2 regions of the Virgibacillus xinjiangensis genome follow, and region 2 is predicted to be linked to the other one. Evidence: predicted binding sites of a transcription regulator. Region 2 holds the regulator's gene; the other holds the start of a gene.
What was found. The regulator NrdR, encoded in region 2, represses ribonucleotide reductase genes. The targets are predictions, from matches to a motif close to AACACNATATATNGTGTT.
Positions count from the first base shown of each region.

Region 1: a site for NrdR is predicted at 3,448-3,465, ahead of ACFOGI_RS02090 (vitamin B12-dependent ribonucleotide reductase). Genes of this name have one in related genera too.

Region 1 covers NZ_JBHRSA010000004.1:208,042-217,348, reverse strand. Annotated here, with positions in the region: gene gcvT (glycine cleavage system aminomethyltransferase GcvT) at 1-12, shown strand, start outside; gene gcvPA (aminomethyl-transferring glycine dehydrogenase subunit GcvPA) at 27-1,376, shown strand; gene gcvPB (aminomethyl-transferring glycine dehydrogenase subunit GcvPB) at 1,366-2,826, shown strand; gene ACFOGI_RS02095 (rhodanese-like domain-containing protein) at 2,876-3,247, opposite strand; gene ACFOGI_RS02090 (vitamin B12-dependent ribonucleotide reductase) at 3,578-6,139, shown strand; gene mntR (transcriptional regulator MntR) at 6,293-6,709, shown strand; gene ACFOGI_RS02080 (patatin-like phospholipase family protein) at 6,796-7,689, shown strand; gene ACFOGI_RS02075 (SA1362 family protein) at 7,718-8,092, opposite strand; gene ACFOGI_RS02070 (YqhR family membrane protein) at 8,377-8,880, shown strand; gene ACFOGI_RS02065 (M24 family metallopeptidase) at 8,997-9,307, shown strand, end outside.
Region 2 covers NZ_JBHRSA010000031.1:60,721-70,027, reverse strand. Annotated here, with positions in the region: gene ACFOGI_RS07440 (glyceraldehyde-3-phosphate dehydrogenase) at 6-1,037, shown strand; gene ACFOGI_RS07435 (cytosolic protein) at 1,183-1,581, shown strand; gene nrdR (transcriptional regulator NrdR) at 1,603-2,082, shown strand; gene ACFOGI_RS07425 (replication initiation and membrane attachment family protein) at 2,106-3,434, shown strand; gene dnaI (primosomal protein DnaI) at 3,458-4,390, shown strand; gene ytxC (putative sporulation protein YtxC) at 4,532-5,386, shown strand; gene thrS (threonine--tRNA ligase) at 5,725-7,668, shown strand; ribosomal protein L20 leader region at 7,832-7,955, shown strand; gene infC (translation initiation factor IF-3) at 8,028-8,534, shown strand; gene rpmI (50S ribosomal protein L35) at 8,573-8,770, shown strand; gene rplT (50S ribosomal protein L20) at 8,827-9,183, shown strand; gene ACFOGI_RS07390 (DUF1294 domain-containing protein) at 9,269-9,307, shown strand, end outside.

The DNA of each region.
Region 1 (9,307 bases), on a different contig from region 2:
CGAAAGAAATAGGGGAGGGAATTGGTGTGGAGTTTCGCTATCTACCAATGACAGAACAAGATAAGAAAGAAATGTTGTCCGCGATCGGTGTGGAGTCTACCGATGAACTGTTTTCTGACATTCCGGAGAATTTGCGTTATAAAGGCGAACTGGAATTGAAGAAACCGCTCAATGAGTATGCTTTGAAGAAAGAGCTAACACAGTTAGCAGAGAAGAATGTGAACATGAAAAAATATAGTTCGTTCCTTGGTGCCGGCGTATATGATCATTTTTTGCCGTCTGTTGTCGATCATGTCATTTCCAGGTCCGAGTTCTATACCGCTTATACGCCTTACCAACCGGAGGTATCACAAGGAGAACTGCAGGCCATCTTTGAATTCCAGACCATGATTTCCGAATTGACAGGCATGCCCATTGCAAATTCCTCCATGTATGATGGTGGGACTGCTTTAGCGGAAGCTGTAAACCTCAGTGCTGCGCAAATGAAAAAAAAGAGAATATTATTGTCAAAGGCGATCCATCCGGAGTACAGGGATGTTATTAGGACGTATGCGAAAGGACCTGGTTTGGAGATAGTGGAAATTGACCATGTAGATGGAACAACCAATCTGACCCAACTCGAAAGCGAGTTGGATGATCAGACGGCTGGTGTCGTCATGCAATATCCTAATTTCTTTGGGCAGATTGAGCCTTTAAAGAAAACAAAAGAGATAATGGAGCAATATAAAGCAATGTTCATCGTCTCCAGCAACCCATTAGCTCTTGGCTACTTGACACCCCCAGGGGACTTTGGTGCTGACATAGTTACAGGGGACACCCAAGTATTCGGGATACCCGCCCAATATGGAGGACCCCATTGCGGCTATTTTGCTGCCAGTAAGAAATTAATGAGGAAAGTTCCTGGCCGGTTGGTCGGACAGACGACCGATGAAGAAGGACATAGAGGATACGTATTGACGCTACAGGCAAGAGAGCAGCATATCCGCAGAGAAAAAGCTACTTCCAATATCTGCTCTAATCAGGCGCTTAACGCTCTGGCCAGTTCCGTAGCTATGAGTGCTTTGGGAAAGCAGGGATTAAGGAAACTAGCCATTCAGAATATGCAGAAAGCACGTTACTTGAAGCAGCAGCTGCAGGATATAGGACTGAACGTGGCATTAGCTGGCCCCTTCTTCAATGAATTAGTAGTGAAGCTCTCCTGTCCGGTGGATAAAGTTAATCAAGAACTGTTGAAGAGAGGGTTTATTGGCGGTTATGACCTGAGTGAGAATTACCCTGAATTAGACGGACACATGCTGATTGCGGTTACGGAAACCCGTACAAAAGAAGAAATCGATACGTTTGTTAGGGAATTGGGGGATATCAATGACTACTAAAGAATTTCCGTTGATTTTTGAGCGAGGAAAAGAAGGCAGGACCAGCTATAGTCTTCCGGAGATGGATGTTCCGGAAACGGATCTAGCCTCTGAGTTTGAGACTGATTATATCCGTAAGAATCCGTCTGGGTTGCCAGAAGTGAGTGAACTGGATATTATGAGGCACTATACAGGTTTATCCAAGCGTAATTATGGTGTAGATACAGGTTTTTATCCGCTGGGGTCTTGTACAATGAAGTACAATCCAAAGATGAATGAAGACATCGCGCGACTGGAAGGGTTCAGTCATATACATCCTTACCAGCCTACAGATACTGTACAGGGTGCATTGGAAGTGATGTATGATCTTCAAACTTCTTTGAAGGAAATAACAGGGATGCATGAGATTTCTTTACAGTCAGCGGCTGGAGCACAAGGAGAATGGACAGCTCTTATGATGATTCGAGCTCTGCATGAAGCAAATGGAGATACTGAGCGGACGAAGGTGATTGTTCCCGATTCAGCCCATGGAACGAATCCTGCTTCAGCAGCAGTTGCCGGTCTGGAAGCGGTGACCGTTAAGACGAACCCGGATGGACTTGTTGACATAGAACATCTAAAACAGGTGGTGGGCAATGACACTGCAGCACTGATGCTGACCAATCCGAATACGCTGGGACTGTTTGAAACAGAAATCAAAGAAATGGCGGAGATCGTGCATGAAGCTGGAGGGAGACTCTACTATGACGGTGCCAATCTCAACGCGATCATGGGGTATGTCAGGCCTGGGGATATGGGTTTTGATGCCGTCCATTTGAATCTGCATAAAACTTTTACAGGCCCTCATGGTGGTGGAGGTCCTGGATCCGGGCCAGTAGGGGTGACAGAAGAACTGGAGCCGTTTCTCCCTAAACCTGTATTGAAGAATCAAGGGGAAACCTATCTGTTTGACTATGATCGACCTCAGTCCATAGGGAGGATTAAACCCTATTACGGCAATTTCGGTATAAATTTGAGGGCGTATACTTATATCCGCTCCATGGGTGCCGAAGGGCTTAGGAAAGTCAGTGAGTATGCTGTTCTGAATGCCAACTATATGATGCGATCTCTTGAATCGGTGTACGACCTGCCATACCGCCAGCATTGTAAGCATGAGTTTGTTCTATCAGGCAAAAAACAGAAAAAGCTGGGAGTTCGAACGCTCGATATTGCAAAAAGACTGCTTGACTATGGATACCATCCGCCAACGATCTATTTTCCATTGAACGTGGAGGAGGCCATGATGGTAGAGCCGACAGAAACAGAATCGAAAGAAACCCTGGATGGGTTTATCGATTCGATCATTCAGATAGCCAAAGAAGCAGAGGAAGAGCCAGAGCTCGTCCAGGAAGCTCCACATGAGACAATTGTAAAGCGTATGGATGAAACAACAGCAGCAAGGAAGCCGGTATTGAAATACAATAGAGAATAAAAGAAAAGGCCCGGAACAGATGGTTTCAACTCCCGGGCCTTTTCTTTTGTTATTTTGTTTTAATCTTACCTGTCCATTTTTTAAAGCCGCCTTTTAGCTGGTAAAGGTCTGAATAGCCTTTCTTACGGAGTATCTGAGCAGCACGGGCAGAGCGTGAACCCCCTTGGCAATACAAGTAAACTGGTTTATCTTTCCGGATTTCCACAAGCCTTTGACGCAGTTGGGTAACAGGTATGTTTCTTGCTCCAAGAATATGACCTTTATCAAATTCCTGAGGTTCTCTGACATCAATCAGCTGTGCTTTCCGGTAATTTTCTTTGAATTGCTCTTCCGTCAATACTTTGAGGTACGATTTTTGTCTATAGTACCGGAAGATACTGACTCCCAGTAGAACTATTACAGCGATCAATAGAAATTCCATTATATTTCCCCCGTCATTCTCTTTTCTACATATCCATTATAGGCTTGTCTCCTTTTTTTTTCAAAGTTTTTTTCTTTAACATTGCATTTAAAGGACAGGTTGAGTAAGATAATGACTAAGACTGTCGAAAAATCTTCCGTCCTATCAGGCTGATATTCCCTGTATTTCACTATTGACAAAACGAAATGATTCTGCCTCCAAACACTATATATAGTGTTTTTTTATTTTTATAATCAATATATTGTTTTAGTTTCTTCCGATGTGGTATGGTATTACTAGATAACAACACAGACCAGCTAAAAGGAATTAGAGTGGCAAAGGAGAGGTATAATGTCGACAATCACGGCTAAATATCAGGGCATTGATGCAGCAGCACTGAACAAAGATATAGAACAATTTCCACAGGTCCACCCAATCACAAGCGATATGAAACTGACACATAATGGTGTATCCAGATTGGTTATGTTGGATCGTTATGCATTTAAGGATACGGAAAAGAAAACATTAAAAAAAGGTGATTTGGTCGTGCTGACCGTCAAGGCAGACCCTAAGTTCCCGGCCCGTGGGATCGGAAGAGTGGACGCAATTGATTGGGAGAATAACGAGGCATCCATCCAAGTTGACACAGAGTTCCAATCCGTCCTAGACGAGGAAGAGAATTCAGGCATTGTGCGACGCGGTCTGGATGTGATTGATAAACCACTCGAGTTATTTTATGAGCAGATTGCTAAAAGGAACGCTGCTGGGCTCTCCGCTGTCGAAAAAACTGTAGAGAAGCAAGAGGAGTGGTTTGAAAAATTCCATAGGGAGTTATCAAATCTTCACTTTATCCCTGCCGGTCGAGTTTTATATGGAGCCGGTGCCGATACGGATGTGACGTATTTCAATTGTTACGTCATGCCATACATCCAGGATTCCCGCGAAGGTATCTCGGATCACAGAAAGCAAGTGATGGAAATTATGTCTCGTGGTGGAGGAGTAGGCACTAACGGATCTACACTGAGACCTAGAAATACACTGGCCAGAGGGGTAAACGGAAAATCATCCGGTTCCGTTTCATGGCTGGATGATATTGCGAAGCTCACCCATCTAGTGGAACAAGGGGGTTCCCGTCGGGGAGCCCAGATGATCATGCTAGTGGATTCTCATCCGGATATTATAGAATTCATTATTTCCAAGATGCAGAATCCGCGAATTCTCCGCTACCTGATTGAGAACACCGATGACGAGCAAATTAAACAAATGGCTGAAGAGAAACTCAAATTCACTCCATTTACTGAGACGGAATTAGATCTCTACCAAGGAATCGTCAATTATCAGAACATGCCGGGTAAAGGTGGTTTTACCGAAGCTGCCATCCGTGAGGCCGAGGAAAAGCTGCGTACAGGCGGAACCTATGATGTACACAACCCAGACTTCCTGACAGGAGCCAATATATCTGTCTGTATCACAAAAGAATTTATGGAAGCTGTAGAAAATGATACGTACTATGAACTGCGCTTCCCTGATGTGGAGAGCTACTCCGAAAGTGAAATGCAAGCATATAATGATCAATGGCATGAAGTTGGCGATGTGCGCAAGTGGGAAGAAATGGGATATGGGGTTCGAGTGTACCGCCGTATTAAGGCGAAGGAGCTATGGAATCTCATCAATGTTTGTGCAACGTACTCTGCTGAGCCAGGTATCTTCTTCATTGATAATGCCAATGACATGACTAATGCGAGAAGTTACGGAGACCAAGTCGTTGCAACAAACCCATGCGGAGAGCAGCCGCTTGCGCCTTATTCGGTCTGTAACCTTGCAGCGGTCAATCTTGCGGAGATGGCTGATAAGCAAAATAAGAAGGTGGATTTCGATAAACTGAAAGAGACGGTAGAAACTGGTGTGCGCATGCAGGATAATGTCATTGATGCCACTCCATATTTCTTGGAGGAAAATAAGAAGCAGGCTTTAGGTGAACGTCGAGTCGGACTCGGTGTCATGGGTTTGCATGATCTGCTGATTTATTGCGAAACTGCTTATGGCTCTTCGGAAGGCAATAAACTGGTTGATCAGGTGTTTGAAACAATTGCAACGACAGCCTACCGTACATCCATTGAACTTGCTAAAGAAAAAGGAAGCTTTCCTTTCCTTGTGGGGAGTACAGAACAAGAGACTAGGTCCTTGCGGGAAGCCTTTATCAATACTGGATATATGAAAAATATGCCAGAAGATATAAGGAATGATATTCTTGTGTATGGTATTAGGAATTCTCATCTTCTGACGGTGGCGCCGACAGGCAGTACTGGAACAATGGTAGGTGTGAGTACTGGGCTGGAACCATACTTCTCCTTTTCCTATTATAGAAGTGGAAGGCTCGGCAAGTTTATTGAGGTGAAGGCAAGCATTGTGCAGGAGTATCTGGATGAGCATCCAGAGGCGGACGAAAATAATCTGCCAGAATGGTTTGTTACATCTATGGATCTAAGTCCAGAGGCACATGCAGATACACAATGCGTCATTCAACGCTGGGTGGATAGTTCAATTTCCAAAACAGTAAATGCCCCACGCGGCTATCGAGTGGACCAGGTCCAAAATGTATACGAACGACTATACAGAGGCGGTGCTAAAGGCGGTACGGTCTATGTAGATGGAAGTCGCGACTCACAAGTTCTGACCCTGAAAGCAGAAGAAAGCAGGGAAGGAGAGCAAACCGAGCTGTTCGAATATGAAGAAACAGAGAAACCGAAGGTTGTGCTCATGGATACGGTCCAGGAACTTGAAAAAACAGATGTTACCATAGGATCGGAAGTAGGTAATACATGCCCTGTTTGCCGTTCAGGTAAAGTTGAAGATATAGGCGGATGCAACACGTGTACTAGTTGTAATGCCCAGTTGAAATGTGGTCTTTAAATTAAAATTTCTCAGGACCGGCGTTAGACCGCCGGTCCTTTTTCATGTTCAGGAAGGAAGACCTTGTCTCTGTTTATCTTTTACGGTATCCTCTTAATACAAGAAGACTTTTTCCCTAAACTAAATCTTTTGCCGAAATGAGGAGATCGACAAATGCCTACCCCTAGTATGGAAGATTACATAGAACTTATTTATAACCTGATGGAAACTAAAGGGTATGTCCGTGTGTCTGATATAGCGGAGTCCTTGGAAGTTTACCCTTCTTCGGTGACAAAGATGGTCCAAAAACTTGATAAAGATGACTATTTGAATTATGAGAAGTACCGGGGTTTCACACTTACTGCCAAAGGAAAGAAAATTGGTGAAAGGCTGGTATATCGCCATGAACTGCTGGAACAATTTCTTGAACTCATCGGAGTGGATAAGGAGAATATCTACCAAGATGTAGAAGGTATTGAACACCACCTAAGCTGGAACTCCATCGACCGTATCGGAGATGTGGTCGAATATTTCAAAAATGACATAGACCGCATCGAGGAGCTGAAAGCTGTCCAAAAAAGGGACGAATAGTGGATATTAGAAAGTCGTCAGTAATCGCTGTTCTAATTGATTCCTTTTATGCTTAAAGATATAAAAACAGCATAAGGGGAGAGCATATGAAAATAGATGGGGTGTTTTCCGGCGGGGGTGTAAAGGCGTTCGCTTTTCTCGGAGCCCTTGAAAGCATCGAGGAGAATGGGCTGGAATTTGAACGGGTTGCCGGCACCTCGGCCGGCGCAATGGTGGCATCGTTTCTAGCTGCGGGCTATAAACATGTGGAAATTAGTGAGATGTTGCAGGAGATGGAGTTGAAGTCATTCCTTGATCCCCCTCGCCTCAGCAGGATTATACCAGCAAGCAAATGGCTGCTGTTGTATTTCCAGTTGGGGTTGTATAAGGGTGATAAACTGGAAAAATGGCTCAAAGAACAGCTGGCAGCAAAAAACATCCATACCTTTTATGATTTGAAGCCTGGTTATCTCAAAGTGATTATAAGCGATCTGTCGTTAGGCAAACTCGTTGTGCTGCCGGATGATTTGGAAAGGCTTTATGATATTGACCCGAATGAATTCTCAGTTGCTGCGGCAGTTCGGATGAGTGCAGGTTTTCCATATTTCTTCATGCCAAAGAAACTGGCAGGAAGAACCGGACAAAAAAGCATCATAGTTGATGGAGGTTTATTGAGCAATTTTCCTTTATGGGTGTTTAGCCAGGATGGGAGTCGCAATAGAAGACCTGTATTAGGTGTTAGATTGACGAAGTCGATGGAGAAATTCGGGAAGCCGAGAGATATAAATAATGCATTTGATATGTTCCATGCTTTATTTTTAACGATGAAAGAAGCCCATGATGCGAGATATATCTCCAAATCCCAGAAAAGTAACATTATCTTCATCCCGGTCGGGGACGTCGATGCCACTGATTTCCATCTCTCAGAAGGAACAAAACAGGCATTGATACAGACTGGGAGGGATTATGCCAATACCTTTCTTCAGTATTGGCCAAAATAAAAAAGAAACAGCCGTGCTGCTATTGTGCTCAGCCCGGCCGTTTCTTTTTGGATTTGTTACCGTCTATGACTCTCAAGTGCGAACCCGCACGACGGCTGGTTTTTTTCTTGATAGAGGCAGGCTGGTGTTTCTTTGCAGCCTTTGCCTGCATATTTGACGGATGACTTTTATATTTAGCTTTCGACTGTTTTACTGCTTTTTTGTATTTTTTCATATCATTCGAAGGAGCTCTCCGCTTCTGAATGAATAAGTAGAAGATACCAAAGAGTGCAGCACCTACTCCGAGCATAATCAATATATTTGTAAAGAAACTGGCTGTATTGGTCAATAGTTGTGATACGATTCCAACTGCTGCCAGGCCAATCAGCGCATAAACCAAGATGGAAAGCTTACTCTGTCCCATCCCAATATCCTCCTTTCAAAGGGTTGGAAATTGTCCTCACTTATTAATATATACCCTTTAATATAAGATTTATATCCCTTTATTAAGAAAATATCAGCTGAAATCTCTCTGTAGTAATTATTTCCGTCTCTGGCCGAATTATTCAATTCTGCGCGATTTTTTATGCTTACCTATAATTTACCAGAAAAATCATGGCATCACCAGCTTTTATTTTTATGGGTGGAGGAGGAAAGCACTGATAGCTTGAAGCTCTATTGGCCATAATAGGAGTGGAGGTGGATCGTATGCAAAAAAACAAAAAAGAGAAGCTGGAACAGAATAAAATGGAGGAGCCAATGGGGCTTTTGCCCAGATCCCTGCTTACCGGATTTATCGGTGGCATTTTTTGGAGTTTTATTGGTTTCATCATGTATTATTTCAACTTTACAGAACTCTCTTCCAAGCATTATCTGCTAAGGTCGTGGAACAGGTCAGGGTGGACGGACACTTGGCTTGGGGAAGCCTTGTCAATTCTGCTTGTCGGCCTTCTTTCCATTGTTGTTGCTCTTGTCTACTACATGCTGCTTAAAAAAGTGAACTCCCTATGGGCTGGAGCTGCTTATGGAATTATTTTGTGGGTGGTCATCAATTATATCGCCACACCTATCTTTGAAAACATTCCACCAGCCAATGAGCTGAGCTTGGAGACAATTATTTCATCGCTTTGCCTCTATATATTATATGGCACATTCATCGGCTATTCCATTTCCTACGATTATCACGAGACACAATTGAAGAAAAGTGATTAGGTGGTATGCTTCTCGACTGCTCTTATCGTTATTCAAAGCCTATGGTTTATGATAAACTGTTTACAGCTGCAGGATACGACAGAAGGTCACTTTAGGGAACAGAAAGGGATGAAAATATGGGGAAGCTTGCAAAACTCAGAGAAGCTTTGGAAGCAAATAACTTAGATGCACTATTAGTTACCAGCCCTGTAAACAGACAGTATATTACCGGTTTCACTGGTACTGCAGGGGCTGTAATCATTGGTCGGAATTCCGCTCGTTTCCTGACAGATTTCCGGTATATAGAACAGGCTCAAGAACAGGCAGAAGGTTTCCAAGTCATTGAGCATAAACAGCCGATCGAGAAAGAAATCAGGGATCAATTAAAAGACATGGCGGTATCGAGGATAGGCTTTGAGAAAAATCACGTAACGTTCAGCCAGTATGA
Region 2 (9,307 bases):
CCGGTATGAATAAGACAAGAATTGCCATTAATGGATTAGGACGGATAGGCCGAATGGCTTTCCGTCAAGCTGTAAAGGAGAGCGATCTGGAGGTTGTGGCAGTCAATGCCAGCTACCCTGCTGAGACGCTCGCACATATGTTGAAATATGACAGCAACCATGGAATCTTTGATGGGGAGATTGTCCCTGTGGACCATGGCTTGGAAGTAGATGGTCATTTTGTTGAACTGGTCAGCAGCAGGGATCCTGAGAAACTCCCGTGGAAGGAAATGGATATTGATGTGGTCATCGAAGCCACTGGTAAATTCAAAACCAAGGAATCCGCGGGACTACATTTGAAGGCAGGTGCCAAAAAGGTAGTCATAACGGCTCCCGGAAAAGATGTGGATAATACCATTGTCATGGGTGTGAACGAGAACACCTACCAGCCTGACACAGAAAATATCATATCAAACGCTTCATGTACGACCAATTGTCTAGCGCCGGTTGTAAAGGTGCTCGATGATCGGTTTGGTATTGTAAACGGTTTAATGACAACCGTCCATGCCTTCACCAATGATCAGAAAAATATCGATAATCCCCATAAGGATTTACGACGAGCAAGAGGATGCACCCAGTCGATCATCCCTACTTCTACCGGCGCAGCGAAAGCACTAGGTGAAGTGCTTCCTCATCTGCATGGCAAGCTGCATGGCATGGCGCTCAGAGTTCCGACGCCAAATGTATCACTCGTTGATCTAGTCGTGGATGTGGAAGAGCAGGTAACGGCACAGGAGGTAAATGAAGCTTTTCAGATGTCCGCCGATCGTGAACTTAACGGCATCATAAGTTATAGCGAAGAGCCTCTTGTTTCAATTGATTATACTACCTCTGAATATTCTGCAGTGATTGATGGTCTGTCCACGATGGTGTTGCAGGATAATAAAATAAAGGTACTTGCATGGTATGATAATGAGTGGGGCTACTCGAACAGAGTAATAGATCTGGCCAAATATGTTGGAAGTCAACTGCATCAGCCTCAGGTGAAAATCTCTTAGTCCAAAAGGAAGCATCTTCCCATAACATGGGAGGATGCTTCCTTTGTTAGATAAACAGCTGGTTTATTTGGCCTAGAGGATTTTGTCAAAACGTGTTAAAATTAATTAATATATGTTTAAATAGAGAATCGGCGGGGTGCGGGGTATGTCTATCAGAAATACTGTAAATAAATATTTGAATAACCATGCAGAAACCAATGAATTTCATTGGGACCCGTCACTAAAGACCAACTATTTCAAAACGACAAAAGATCAAGGCATGGTTGTCCTGGAAGATATGTTCCATCAAGCCCGGGAATACGAAATCCATTCTGTTTCTAAGGAACATGGGGAGATGAGTGTCCACCATATCACAGGAAAGAAAGCATTTATCGTTGTTTCGGTAATCATGGTTCGCCCTTATCGGACAGCCATAGACTTTTCTGTCACGACAGAGTCCGTAATCCCTTTTGATTTTGGATATAGTACCAGGTTAATTCAGGAACTTTACAACATGATCCGCAAAAAACTCCCGATAATCATAGAAGATAGTAGTCGGCAGTAATAATGAATGGGGTTGAAAATGATGAGGTGTTCCAATTGCCACAACAAAAATACCAGGGTTCTTGACTCCCGGCCGATCGAGGAAGGTCAATCCATACGCAGACGGAGAGAGTGCGAGCAGTGCGGTTTTCGTTTCACCACGTTCGAACGGATAGAAACGGTGCCACTCATTGTGGTGAAAAAGGATGGAGCCAGACAGGAGTTCAGCAGGGAAAAGCTGGTGCGTGGCTTGATCAGGTCCTGCGAAAAGCGGCCAGTGCCATTGGAAAAAATAGAGGAAATTGCACTGGAGATCGAGAAAACTCTGCGTAATAGCGGAGGTTCCGAAGTGGACAGCAAGGAGATTGGCGAGATGGTGATGGAACGCCTTTCGGAAGTGGACGAAGTGGCCTATGTCCGATTTGCATCGGTATACCGTCAGTTCAAAGATATTACGGTCTTTCTGGATGAATTGAAAGACCTCATCCAATCAGATAAGGAAAAAAATCATAACAGCAACTAAGGTGCGAGGAAAGGGTTATTCAGTTGAACAATATCGGAAAAATTTTGCCTGTCGAAGGGTATCATATAGTTTTGAAGCAAAACCTGCCTGCAGATTATGCAAAATCATTGACCCACCTATATCAACCGCTTATCGGTATCCAAGCGATCATGCTCTATCAAACGCTGCTGCATGACATGGATATCCAGAGTAAGGATAATCCTCAGACACATCACACCCTGATGAATTACCTGAATCTGCCGCTGGATGAAATATACCTAGCCCGGAGAAAGCTGGAAGGCATTGGTCTGGTGAAAACCTATAAGCAACAGGCAGAGCCGCATAACATCTACACATATATATTGCATAGTCCGTTTTCACCAGTGGATTTCTTCAAGGATGCCATGTTGAGCCAACTGCTTTATCATCATATCGGCAAGGATAAATTTCATCTGTTGAAAGAGCATTACAAAGAGGAAAAAGCGGACGAATCCGGCGAGGATGTAACAGCTTCATTCAATGAAGTGTTCCAGACATTTACCCCCTCAAGTGGATATGTCCATGCACCCGAACCAGCCGCAACCTCCAAAGCAGGAGGGGGAGCGGATTTCACCTGGATGGAAGATATGCTTAAACAGCGGATGATTCCGGTAGAGAGGGTGTTGACCGGGCAAACGCGGCGTTTGATCAATCAAATGATACAGCTGTATGACTTGGCTGCACATGAAGTGGATAAGGCGGTTCTATGGTCATTGGATGAAGAAAACCGGTTGAACGGCGAGGAGTTCAAAACAGCCTGCCATGACCTTTTCAAGGCGAAAAACCAAAGTACAGCCATCCATCTGGAAGCAAAAGCCGCCAAGAGTCCGGAGCCTTTGCCGAATGATAAGCCGTTGTCCAAGGAAGAACAGCTGGTCCATCAGTTGGAAACCATATCACCGAAGCAGCTTCTGGAAGATCTGTCGAGTGGTAGTCATGCCTCCGAACAGGATCTCAAGGTGATCCGGGATATCATGACAAGCCAAGGACTTCCCTCTCCGGTCATGAATGTCCTTATCCATTATGTGCTGCTGCAGACCAATATGAAGCTTTCTAAAGCTTATTTGGAAAAAATAGCGAGCCATTGGTCAAGAGCTAACCTGAAAACGGCCAAAGAGGCTATGGCATTTGCCAAGAAGGAAAAAGTGAAATACGAGGAATCCGTAAACAGACGCAGAAACAAGAGAAAACCGGCCCAAGAAGAGGTGGTGCCGGAGTGGTTCAAAAACAGGCATCATAAGAAGACTTCTTCTGCTGGAAAACAGGAAAACGATAGTGGACAGGAACAGCAGAAGATTGAAGCGCTGCTCCGCCAGATTTCCAGCAAAAAATAAAACGTTTTTCAAGGATGATATACATGAAGCCAGTGCAGTCCTCATTAAAGAAATGGATGCGGGAAAACGAAAACTTCCAAGAAAATTACACGAAGATCCGGGAAGAGGTGCTGAAAGACCCTGAAATCAAAGAGTTCCTCTCCTATCATCCCCAGTTGACACAGAGGGAGATCGAGAAAAACCTGATCAAGCTATATGAATATAAGACCCAATCAAAGCAATGCAGTGCCTGCTCTTCTTTTGAAAACTGTCAAAATATGTTACAAGGTTATTCTCCCATTCTGCAGGTCGATAATGGAGAGATACGCCTTTCTTACGAGAAATGCCACAGCAGGCTCTTGCAGGAGAAGGAGCAGCAACAACAGAAGTTGATTCAAAGCCTGTATATGCCTAGGGAAATCCTGCAAGCGAGGATTGAGGACATCGACCATTCAGATAGCCAGCGTAACCAGGCGGTGCTTGAACTGTTGAATTTCCTCGATCAAGCGGATGATACGCTACCTCGGAAGGGGCTTTACTTCCACGGCCCATTTGGAGTGGGAAAAACTTATTTCCTGGGAGCGGTCGCCAATAAGCTGCGTGAATACAATTACTCGACGATGATGATTTATATGCCTGAATTTGTAAGAGAGATCAAATCCTCCTTTAAAGATGATTCCACCAATGAGAAAATTGATTTCTTCAAGAAAGCGGATGTACTGATGCTGGATGATATCGGAGCAGAAATGCAGTCAGCTTGGTTCAGGGATGAAATCCTAGGTTCCATTTTGCAGTATCGCATGATGGAGAGGCTGCCGGTCTTCTTTACTTCCAACTATAGCTTGGAACAGCTGGAAGGCCAATTGGCTGCTACTCGCTCTGGGGTGGAGACGGTAAAAGCTGGAAGGATAATTGAACGGATCAAACAAGTGAGTGTTCCAGTCAAGATCGAAGGCGACAACCGGCGAGATGATTGAAACGGCAAGGAAGGTGATTTCTTCCCTGCCGTTTTTTTATGTTTGAGTAACTAAATGGGCCGCATTTGCAAGGAATATACATGTTTTTCATACCCATCCCATATAATGTAACAGTTTGGTGTTGGGTGAGGGTGATGTTAGTTGCTTCATGTATATTTTGAAACTGATAAAGAAGTGATCCGTTTTTGTGAACATTTATTTCGTTGCAACAAAAGGATTGAATTGTATTGGAAAACACACAAGGATTGGGGGAATCATTTACAATTTGAGAGGCAACTGCCTGTCGAGGAATTAAATGAGGCTGTTGCCTGTTCCATGGTTGAAGTATTCGTTGCACACCGCTTGAACCAGAGCTTCCGGTCCATTATAGAAGAAGTCTTCTATTATACTAATGAAGAAGAGATTGAAAGAATTCTGGATTTGGCTCTATGGCTGTTCAGAGGGGAGGACGACGAGAGCCGGTTTCTGCTGAATGGTAAGGATCCCAAGCAGTTGCTTTTATCTACTTTCCTAGCACATATGGAGGATGCTCGTGCAGTGCATTTTGATTCCATTGTCAAATTTCGGTTGAATGGTTTCCGGGAACATCTGATCCAATATGTCGGTCTGGCGATTGATGAGTTTAAGAGGGAAGAAGAACATCAGGAGTTTGTGGAAAGTCTCCGCAAATATATAACAAGGAAGGATTCAGGGGTGGAACTGGTCCATGTGCTGCAGGGAAAGACTTTTACATTCTTTAAGGAAAACGGAAGGCAACTATCCAGACTGGAACTCCGAAATATCATGCAGAAGGAACCTTTGTTTCTTGTTGGATTGAATGTGGAAGAATGGAATTTGGCGCCACTGATTGCCATGTCACCGAAGAAGATAAAGATTTATGGGGAAGACCCGGCCGAGCCGAAGACACTTACGGTTATCAATGTCTTCCAAGAAAAGGTCGAGTTCGAACCATCTGCCCATTTTCCCTTTCCACAGTACTTAAAAAAGAATCCTTGATTTTATTGATTCGGACCGCTATAATACACACTATATTCATACATTCCTGGTGAAGAAAAGGACAAGATCATTGGTAGCAGATAGAAAGAGAAGGAAGTCAATGGCTGAGAGCTTCCGCTAGATGCCCAGATGATTACCACCTTGGAGCCCTGTTATGGAAGTTCAGTATATAACAGCGTATATCTGCGTTAAAGATAAATGAAGCCGTCGGTACAGATGTTAGCCGATGGGAACCAGGGTGGAACCACGACGTGACCAACGTTCGTCCCTTTGCATAAGCAGAGGGACGGGCGTTTTTTTATGTCTTAGGAATTTATACAGTAGAAGGAGCGATAATCATGGCAGAAAACGAAATTTCCATTATTTTTCCCGATGGAGCGGAGAAACAATTTCCGTCTGGCATAACAGGTGAGGAAATCGCAGGAGACATTTCTTCCGGCTTGAAGAAGCAAGCACTGGCGATCAAATTGGATGGCGAGCTGTTGGATTTGAGGCGTGAACTTTATCATGGGGGAAAGATAGCGATCATCACCAATAAGGATCAAGAAGGTATAGAAGTAATGCGGCATTCGACCGCACATTTAATGGCCCAGGCAATCAGGCGCCTATATGGAGAGGTCAATTTTGGAGTAGGGCCTGTGATTGAGGAAGGGTTTTATTATGATATGGACATGGAGGAGAAGGTTACTCCGGAAGATTTGCCGCGCATAGAGAAAGAGATGAAGCGAATTGTTGATGAAAGCTTGGAAATCACAAGGGAAGAAGTGTCAAGGGAAGAAGCAAAGGATCTGTTTAAAGAGGATCCATTGAAACTTGAATTGATCGATGACATACCAGAAGGAGAGCAGGTCACCCTGTATCGCCAGGGAGAGTTCTACGATCTCTGCAGAGGGGTGCATGTTCCTTCTACGAACAAAATCAAGGCATTCAAGCTTCTCTCCATCTCAGGGGCGTACTGGCGTGGAGACAGTAATAACAAACAGCTGCAAAGAGTCTATGGTACTGCCTTTGCCAAGCAAAACCAATTGGAAGAACATCTCCGGATTCTGGAAGAGCGGAAGGAAAGGGACCACAGGAAACTGGGGAAAGAATTGGATATCTTTACGGTAAACCAAAAGGTGGGACAGGGGCTGCCACTTTGGCTGCCGAAAGGCGCTACCATCCGCCGCAATATCGAACGTTATATCGTCGACCTGGAAGAACGCCTGGGTTATGATCATGTTTATACTCCTGTTTTAGGAAGCGTAGATCTGTACAAAACAAGCGGCCATTGGGACCATTATCAGGATGATATGTTCCCGCCGATGGAAATGGATAATGAGGACCTCGTCTTGCGGCCGATGAACTGCCCGCATCATATGATGGTCTATAAAAATCAGCTGTACAGCTACCGCAACCTGCCGGTAAGGATTGCTGAACTAGGAACCATGCATCGTCATGAGATGTCCGGCGCCTTGGCAGGGTTGCAGCGGGTCAGAGCCATGACCTTGAATGATGCTCATATATTTGCCCGTCCAGATCAATTGAAGGATGAATTCATCCGTGTCGTCGAATTGGTGCAAAAAGTATACGAAGACTTTGGTATTAATGACTATTACTTCCGTTTATCCTACAGGGATCCTGAAGATAAGGAAAAATATGTGGATAACGATGAAATGTGGGATAAAGCACAGGCCATGCTGAAGGAAACAATGGAAGATATGAAACTGGACTATGTCGAGGCAGAGGGAGAAGCAGCCTTTTATGGTCCGAAGCTCGATGTCCAAGTCAAGACTGCTCTAGGCAAGGATGAAACATTGTCTACTGTCCAGCTTGACTTCCACCTACCAGAACGTTTTGATTTGACGTATATCGGGGAGGATGGGAAAGAACATCGCCCAGTAGTCATTCATCGAGGGGTCGTTTCGACGATGGAGCGTTTTGTCGCGTTCCTGATCGAGGAGTACAAAGGTGCCTTCCCTACATGGCTCTCCCCAGTCCAAGTTAAAGTCATCCCTGTCGCTCCGAAAGCCCACTTGGACTATGCCAAAGAAGTAGAGGACAAGTTAAGGCGTGAAGGAGTTCGCGTGGAAGTAGATGAACGTGATGAAAAAATCGGCTATAAAATCCGTGAAGCTCAGACACAGAAAGTGCCTTTTGCTCTGGTGCTCGGTGATAATGAGATAGAGACCAATTCTGTAAATGTAAGACGATATGGGGAGAAAAATTCAGAAACACTGAGCTTCGACAATTTTGTAGAACTGATTCAGGCAGAAGTAAGCCAGAAGAGCTTGAACAAGTAAAGAAAAGTGACAAGCATATGGATGCACCGTATGCTTGCCTTTTCAACTGTTTTCGATTGTGATATAATACGAACAAATCCATAAAGCAGTTTTCATCGATTGGCCGTTGACAAAGGCCTGTTATGATGTTATGCTTTATTGGTTGATAAAAACTTAATGATCTGAAGACAAGTAGGAGCACCCGCTTCTCACCTGATCAGCGCCGAATGGCAGTTGACTGGTTCCAAACTCTTTTTAATGAATGTGGAGACGTGTGGGTGCAGTTGTGCCCGCATTTTTTATTGTTGAAAATTTGCTTGTCGATGATAGATCAGAAATACTTTTAAACTATTTGGAGGTGGCTGGCTATTAGCAAAGAGATGAATGTAAACGAGAAAATCCGTGCAAGAGAAGTGCGACTCATCGATTCAAATGGCGATCAGCTTGGAGTCAAATCACGTAATGAGGCTTTGGATATAGCCCAGAAAAGAAATTTGGATCTCGTGCTTGTAGCTCCTAATGCAAAACCGCCGGTATGCCGGATCATGGATTACGGAAAATACCGTTTCGAGCAGCAGAAGAAAGAAAAAGAAGCACGCAAAAAGCAGAAAGTCATCAATGTGAAAGAAGTCCGTTTCACTCCTGGAATTGGCGATCATGACTTTGAAACAAAATTGAAGAACGCCAAGAAGTTCCTGGAAAAAGGCGATAAAGTAAAGGCTGCAGTGCGCTTCCGCGGACGTGCTATCACGCATAAGGATCTTGGCAGAGATGTACTGAACCGTTTTGCCGAAGAGGTTAAAGATGTAGGTACGATCGAAACCAAGCCTAAAATGGAAGGCCGTAATATGTTCATGATGGTCGCACCAATCAATGAGAAAAAGTAGATTCTGATACAGGAAACAAGATAGGGAGGAAAATTAACATGCCTAAAATGAAAACCCATAAAGGTTCTCAAAAACGATTCAAAAAAACTGGTTCTGGTAAACTGAAACGCTCCCATGCGTATACCAGCCATATGTTCGCCCATAAATCCCAAAAGCAGAAACGCAAATTGCGTAAAAGTGCAATTGTTTCTTCCGGAGATTTCAAGCGCATCAAAACTTTGCTTCCTTATAAATAAGGAACTGCCGTTTTAAAGAAAAAACAGATTTTTATATGTTCTAGGAGGGAATTAATATGCCACGTGTAAAAGGTGGAACAGTTACGCGCAGACGTCGTAAACGCGTATTAAAATTAGCTAAAGGTTATTACGGTTCGAAAAGAACGCTATTTAAAACAGCAAAACAGCAGGTAATGAAGTCCGGTCAGTATGCATACCGTGACCGCAGACAGAAAAAACGCGATTTCCGTAAATTGTGGATTACACGTATCAATGCAGCTGCACGCAACCATGATATTTCTTACAGCAGATTGATGCACGGTTTGAAAGTCGCAGGTATCGACATCAACCGTAAAATGCTTTCTGACCTTGCCATTAACGATGAGCAAGCTTTCGGCCAACTGGCAGATAAAGCAAAAGCAGCGTTGAAATAAGTACAGAGACGGGGCCAGATCCTTTGGGGATTTGGCCCCGTTTTTGTATAGATAAGATTTGTAAAGGGAAGGGAGGATCGAAAACATGGATTATTCTGTTGTAGTGTATCTGGCTGTCATCAAT